3 regions of the Streptomyces griseoviridis genome follow, and region 3 is predicted to be linked to each of the others. Evidence: riboswitches for the same ligand, from Rfam matches in the RefSeq annotation. Region 3 holds a riboswitch; each other region holds the start of a gene.

Region 1 (2,253 bases), 1.6 Mb from region 3:
TGGACCGACGGGGGCACCGGACACGGGACCGTGGGGGGCGGACATGCGCCGATGCTAAGGAGCCCGGGGCACGGCGACGGTGGGGCGCGCACGCGGGGGTACGGAAATACGCGCGGGCGCAGGGCAGCGGCCCGCACGCCCGGCGCCGGGCGGCACGTGACGAGCGGAACGCGCGGAGAGGGGGCGGCACGCGCGCGTACCGCTCTCCTCCTCGGTACGGGGGCGGCACGCGCGCGTAGCCGCTCCCTCTCCGCGCGGGGCGGCACGCGCGCGTACCGCCCCGCCCCCGTGCCCGTACCGTCCGGTCAGGCCGGGCGGACCACGCTGTGGATCGCCGACTCGCCGTCGTAGTAGAGGGACTCCTCGCGCACGTAGGCGCCCGGCTTCGGCGCGTGGATCATCATGCCGTCGCCGATGTAGATGCCCACATGGGTGACGTCGTCGTAGAAGAAGACCAGGTCACCGGGTTGCGCGGCGGCGAGGGAGACCGTGGTGCCGGCGTTCACCTGGTCGTAGGTGGTGCGCGGGAGGCTGACTCCCGCGGCCTTCCACGCGGCCTGGGTGAGACCGGAGCAGTCGTAGGAGTCGGGGCCCGTCGCGCCCCACACGTACGGCTTGCCGATCTGCGCGCGGGCGAACGCCAGCGTCTTCTGGGCCTTCGTGGAGTACGCGCCCGACGACGACGAGGGCGCCGACGACGAGGAAGCCGACGTGTCCGGCTGCCGCTGGGCCGCCTTCTCCGCCGCCGCCTGCCGCTTCGCCAGCTCGGCCGCCTCCTCGGCGGCCTTCTCCCGCTTCTCCTTCTCGATCGCCGCCAGCCGCGCCTTCTCCTCGGCGGTCAGCCTCGAGAGCACCGCGCGCGCGTCGGACAGTTTCCGCTGCACGGTGGCCTTCGCCGTGTGCAGGTCGCTCTGCGTCTCGGTGAGCGTCTGAAGACCCTGGGCGGCCTCCCGCCGCTTCTTCATGGTCGCCGACTGCTCGGTGACGTAGTCGTCGACCGCGCCCTTCTGCCGCGTGGTCAGACGGCTCATCAGCTGCGTCTGGTCGAAGTAGTCCTGCGGCGAGTCGGCGAGCAGGAACGTCGCCGTGTCCGGCGCGGAGGCGCCCGTGCGGTACTGCGCGGCGGCGAAGGAACCCAGCTCCTCGCGCGCCTCGTTGAGCTTCTGGGTGCGCCGGGCCACGTCGTCGAGGAGGGTGTCGACGCGCTTGCGCTGCTTGCCCGTCCGCTCCTTGGCCGCGTTGTACTTCTCCGTCGCCGACTCCGCCTGCCGGTACAGGGCGTCGACCTTCTTCTCGACCTCCTCCAGGCTCGGAGCGCCGTCGGCGGCGGGCGTGGCGTCGGCCGACTGGGACAGCAGGGCCACCGAGGTGAGGGCGGCCGTGGCGAGAGCGGGGGTGCGGATTCCTGCTACGCGCGTTCCGGCGGGACGCGACTTGCGGTGCGACGCCAAGAGTGGCGACTCCTTCCGATCTCCGCCTACCGAGTTAGCTGTCGGGTTCGGGCGGGTGGTGAGGAAGGGTTGCCCTACGGATCCTGCCCCCAGGGGGCTGCGGACCGATTCACCCCGGGATCGGTGGGTCCCCGGCTCCGGTCGCGCGGCGGCGCCCCGGACTCGGCGGAGGCCGCGCGGCCCGGCGACGTTCGCCGGTGGGGGTCGTGCGGCCTGCCGGGAACGGTAGCCAACTCGTGTGCCCCCTGTGAAGGTTGATGGCCGATATGCCCGATACATTTTCGTGACCTGGCGAGGCTCCCCGATCCGCCGTCGCCGCACGTGAGGGGCCGGTCGCGGACGGTCGCGGAGGGCGTCCGCACCGCCGCCCGCACCCGGGATCTTCTCAGGGCGGCGGCGGGCTGTCAGTGGGGCGGCCTAGACTCGGAGAGCGATGAGCAGCCTCTTTGACGACAGCTTCCTGGCGAACCTCCAGACCCCCCGCGGGCACGACGAGGAACCCCCGCCACCGCCCGAGGACGAGCACGCTCCGGAGTCGATCCCGGACGACCTGTTCGCCGGGAAGTTCGACGTGCCCCCGGAACGGGACGCCCACTACCGCGACGGCGCCCCCCGCCCGGTGCTCGACCCGGCGGCCCTGGTCGACGGGCTGAACGAGAACCAGCGGGAGGCCGTCGTGCACGCCGGCACCCCCCTGCTCATCGTGGCCGGCGCGGGATCGGGCAAGACCAGGGTGCTCACCCACCGCATCGCCTACCTGCTGGCCGCGCGGAACGCGCACCCCGGCCAGATCCTCGCCATC
Region 2 (2,253 bases), 2.7 Mb from region 3:
CACGGCGTACATCCAGGCGATCTTGTGCCGCAGCTGGGTCAGCACGGAGGCCAGCGCGGGGCTGCCCGCGGCCTGGGCGAGGGTCTCGTGGAACCATCCCCCCAGGGAGCGCAGATCCTCGCTGTTGCCCCTCCTGGCCCGCTCCTGGCCCAGCCTGACCAGGCCGCGCAACACCTTGAGGTGGGCCTCCGTGCGGCGCTGCGCGGCCCGGGAGGCGCCCAGCGGCTCCAGGAGCATGCGCATCTCCAGGAGGTCGGCGGCCTCCTGCTCGGTCGGTTCGGCCACGCACGCGCCCGCGTGCCTGCGGGTGACGACGAACCCCTCGGCCTCCAGGGTGCGCAGCGCCTCGCGCACCGGGACCCGGGAGACGCCGTAGCGGCGGGCGAGCAGTTCCTCGGTGAGCCGGCCGCCGCGCTCGTAGACACCGGCGACGATGTCGTCCCGGATGGCCGTGCACACCGAGTGCGCCGGAATACGCATGACCGACCTCCGCCTTAATGCCCGTGAAACGTCGCCGATTGACGCGTGTTCCGTGACTCTATTGCAATGAGCGGGAATTTCCGATGGGGGGCCGGAATCCATGGATATTTTTTGGACAGCAGGGTGCCGGAAACGACGAAAACCCCGGCTCGTCCGAGCCGGGGCTTCTCACGGTCCTGCGGTGCGTCCTCAGATGTTCACGTCGTGTGCCCGGAGGTAGGCGACCGGGTCCAGGTCGGAGCCGTACTCCGCGGTGGTCCTGGCCTCGAAGTGCAGATGCGCCCCGGTGACGTTGCCGGTGTCGCCCGAGAGGCCGATCTGCTGCCCGGGGGTGACGGTCTGGCCCACCGAGACGCCGATCGACGACAGGTGCCCGTACTGCGTGTACGTGCCGTCGGCCATCTTGAGGACGATCTGGTTGCCGTAGGCGCCGCCCCAGCCGGTCTCGACGACGGTGCCGGAGCCGACCGCGTGCACGGAGGTGCCGGTCGAGGCGTGGAAGTCGACACCGGTGTGGCTGCCCGACGACCACAGGGAGCTGCCCGCCTGGTAGCTCGTGGAGACGTAGGAGCCGCTGATCGGCAGCACGAAGGTGTTGAGGCGCTTGCGCTCGGCCTCACGGGCGGCGCGCTGCCGGTCGGCCCGCTCCCGCTCGGCCTTCTCCTGGGCCAGCTTGCGCGCGGCCTCCTGGGCGGCCTGCTTGCGGGCGGCCACCTCGGCGGCCTGCTGCTGCGCGGCGGCCTGGGCGTCGATCTGGTCGGCCACGGTGTCGCCGAGGGAGATGACGGGGGTCAGTCCGGTCTGCTCGACCGCGTTCTCCGCCGCCATCGCCGGCGCGGCCAGGGTGCCGACCACTCCGGTGGTGGCGAGGGCCGCGACACCCGCGGCGCGGGCGGTGCCGCGCTGCATCCGGCTGGGCCGGCGGTGCTTCCCTACGGCGTGACTGAACGCCATGTGGTGGGTGTTCCTTTCCTTCCCTCTCGCCTACCGGGTTAGCTGACGGGTTCGGAGCAGGAAGGTCTCCTACGGGCCCCCACGACGGGCATGGGCGTCCGATTCACCCCAGGGACACAGGTGGGTCCCCGGCTCCCCTGGCTCGCGCCGTACGGGGACTCGGCGATGACTGCCCGGTGCCGCGGATGCGGCGCGGTGGCTGACGAACAGTCGGGGAGACCGTAGACGGGCCCACTTTCGATCCTCAAACAGATCACTGTTTTTGTTGCGCATCCCACAGGGCAGACAGGCAGCCTCTCCCCCAATTCGGACACGAAAGGGCCCCGATGACGTCTCCGTCACCGGGGCCCCGGCACGCGCGCGCGTGCGCGCCGCGCCCGCTACTCGGCCGCGACGACGCTCACTTCGCCGATGCCGAGCGCCGCGACGGACTCCTCGATCGCGGCGGCGTCACCGACCAGGACCGTCACCAGCCGGTCGACCGGGAACGCGTTGACGACCGCCGCGGTCGCCTCCACGGTGCCGGTGGCCGCCAACTGCCGGTACAGGGTGGCCTGGTGGTCGTCGGGCAGATGCTGCTCGACCTGGTCGGCCAGCGTGCCCGCGACGGCCGCCGCGGTCTCGTACTTGAGCGGCGCGACACCGACCAGGAACTGCACGGCGGCGTCCCGCTCGGCGTCCGTCAGCCCCTCGGCGGCGACCCCGCGCAGCACCTTCCAGAGGTCGTCGAGAGCCGGCCCCGTGTTCGGCGTGTCGACCGAGCCGCTGATGGCGAGCATCGCGACCCCGGTGCCGTCCGCCGACGACCGCAGCACCTGG
Region 3 (2,253 bases):
TCGACCTCGACCGTGGGGTTGCCTCGGGAGTCCAGGATTTCCCGGGCTACGACGACGTCGATGGACGGCACGAGCATCTCCTTCTTGGGATCTGAACGCGGCACGCGGGCGCCGCGGTGGGTTCTGCGAGACCGAGCCTAACCGGCTCCGGCCGATCGGCCAGCCGGTCGGTCACCCCCTGGACAGAACCGAGAGTAAAAAGTTTCCGAACGGAACAAAGAGCGGAGCCGCCGGACCGCGCAGAAAAAGCCCCGCCCCGGTGCGTACGGGGGAACACGCACCGGAGCGGGGGGCCCGTGGGGACGGGGGGTGACCCTCACGAGGTCTTCATGGTGAGGTCCACGGACAGGAGGGCGCTGTGGTTCAGCGGTCAGCCGCCTGTGCGTCCTGGCGCGGACCCGCGGACTACTTCAGGTGCAGCTGCTGGCCCGGGTAGATGAGGTTCGCGTCCTCGACGATGTCCTTGTTCAGCTGGAACAGCTTCGCCCAGCCGCCCGCGACCTCGTGCCGCGCGGCGATCGAGCTGAGCGTGTCACCGGAGGCGACCTTGTACTCGCCGTCGCCCTTCTTGACCTTCTTGCCGGTCGGGGTGGTGACGGTCTTCTTCGCGGCCGGACGCTCGGCGGAGCGGGAGGCGGCCTGCCCGTCGGAGGAGCGGGAGTCACCGGCGCCGCTGGAGGAACCCGAGTTGCTGGAGCTGCCCGAGTTGCTGGAGCTGTTCGAGCTGCCCGAGTTGCTGGAGCCGTTCGAGGAGCCGGAGTAGGCGGCGCCGGAGAGGCCGGTGCCGCAGGTCGGCCAGGCGCCCTTGCCCTGGGAGGCGAGGACCTTCTCGGCGACGGCTATCTGCTGGGCCTTGGAGGCCTTGTCGGCCGTGGAGGCGTACTGCGTGCCGCCGTAGGCGGCCCACGTGGACGCCGAGAACTGGATGCCGCCGTAGTAGCCGTTGCCGGTGTTGATGGACCAGTTGCCGCCGGACTCGCACTGGGCGACGGCGTCCCACTCGGAGGCGGTGGCGGCGGAGGCGTTGCCGGCCGCCATCAGCGGGGCGGCGACGGCGGCACCGGTGACACCGGCGATGGCGATGGCGCGGGTGGCCTTGGACGGGCGACGGTGCTTGCCCTTGCCGGAAAACAGCATGGTTGATCCCCTCACCGACGCCTGCGAGGTGAGCTGTCGGGTTCGGGCCGGTTGAGTGCCCGGCCGCGCCTGGGTGAGAGGCACGGCTTAACCCCAAGCCGCTCCGGTCAACTGCCCGGTGCGGCACTTACCTTGGGTCCCCCGCTCCTGCCTTCGGCGCTTGCGCGACGACTGTTCCCGGACGGCCGCTGGCAGGATTCGGCGTTGCGGCGGCCGGGGCCCGTGGTGACGAGCGGTGTTGACCGTAGCCACGGAAACCGCGGAATTTCAAAGACGATCAGGGCTTCTGAGACTCATCCCACACTTTCACCAAACCGGACATTAGCTGGCGAATGCGGGCGTCAACTCCCCTGGAATCGCGCCGGTTTCGTCCCGTTTACTACCTGACTTCGAGGGTCTGACCGGGAACGATGCTGCCGGGGTCGGCGCCGATGCCGCTCCTGTTCGCGCCGTAGAGCGCCCGCCACCCGCCGTCCACGTCCAGGGAGTCGGCGATGGAGCCGAGGGTGTCGCCCTGGCGGACGGTGTAGGTGTCGGCGCGGCCGATGCCGGCCGAGGCGGTCTCGGTACCGCCCGTCTCCGCGCTCTGCCCGCGGTGCTTGCCGGTGCCCGTGCCGGAGTCCGCCGTCACGGCGCCGGTGTCGACGAGGCTCCAGGAACCGGCGCTCTGGCGCGAGTTGTCCGAGGGGTCGGCGGCGGGCTCGCGGGGGCTGCTCGACCTCTGCTCCTCGGGCGAGGAGGCGGAGGCGGACGGGGTGCCGGACGCGGCCTTGTCGCTCCCGCCGCCCGCGCCGGCCTCACTGTCGTCCTCGCCTTCACCCGTCGCGGGGGCCGAGGGCGAGGGGGAGGTGCCGGTGGAGTCGTCGGCCGACGGATCGGACGAGGGAGAGCTTTCCGCCCCATCGCCGGACGAGTTGGACAATCCGGTGGAACCGGAACTGTCCGACGTACCGGAGGAGTCGGACGTGTTGTCGCCGAGGCCGGTGTCGATGTCGAGCGCCCCCGCCTTCTGGGTCAGCCCGGAGGTGAGACCGCAGCTGTGGAAGGCGCCGACGCCCTGGTCGGCGAGGAGCTTCTCGGCCACCGCGATCTGCTGGTTGCGGCTGGCGAGGTCGG

Evidence for each region. Region 3 has a riboswitch for cyclic di-AMP ahead of DDJ31_RS16030 (transglycosylase family protein). Riboswitches for the same ligand answer to the same signal wherever they lie in the genome.
Region 1: it holds a riboswitch for cyclic di-AMP, as region 3 does, so the genes downstream of both, DDJ31_RS23400 (C40 family peptidase) here and DDJ31_RS16030 (transglycosylase family protein) in region 3, are expected to answer to the same signal.
Region 2: it holds a riboswitch for cyclic di-AMP, as region 3 does, so the genes downstream of both, DDJ31_RS28235 (M23 family metallopeptidase) here and DDJ31_RS16030 (transglycosylase family protein) in region 3, are expected to answer to the same signal.

What each region holds. Positions count from the first base shown of each region.
Region 1 covers NZ_CP029078.1:5,401,430-5,403,682, forward strand. The annotation lists gene DDJ31_RS23395 (tellurite resistance/C4-dicarboxylate transporter family protein) at 1-45, opposite strand, end outside; gene DDJ31_RS23400 (C40 family peptidase) at 306-1,451, opposite strand; cyclic di-AMP (ydaO/yuaA leader) riboswitch at 1,460-1,615, opposite strand; gene pcrA (DNA helicase PcrA) at 1,885-2,253, shown strand, end outside.
Region 2 covers NZ_CP029078.1:6,517,003-6,519,255, reverse strand. The annotation lists gene DDJ31_RS28240 (GntR family transcriptional regulator) at 1-480, opposite strand, end outside; gene DDJ31_RS28235 (M23 family metallopeptidase) at 670-1,434, opposite strand; cyclic di-AMP (ydaO/yuaA leader) riboswitch at 1,447-1,609, opposite strand; gene DDJ31_RS28230 (M16 family metallopeptidase) at 1,815-2,253, opposite strand, start outside.
Region 3 covers NZ_CP029078.1:3,815,442-3,817,694, forward strand. The annotation lists gene eno (phosphopyruvate hydratase) at 1-71, opposite strand, end outside; gene DDJ31_RS16030 (transglycosylase family protein) at 406-1,137, opposite strand; cyclic di-AMP (ydaO/yuaA leader) riboswitch at 1,141-1,306, opposite strand; gene DDJ31_RS16035 (LysM peptidoglycan-binding domain-containing protein) at 1,517-2,253, opposite strand, start outside.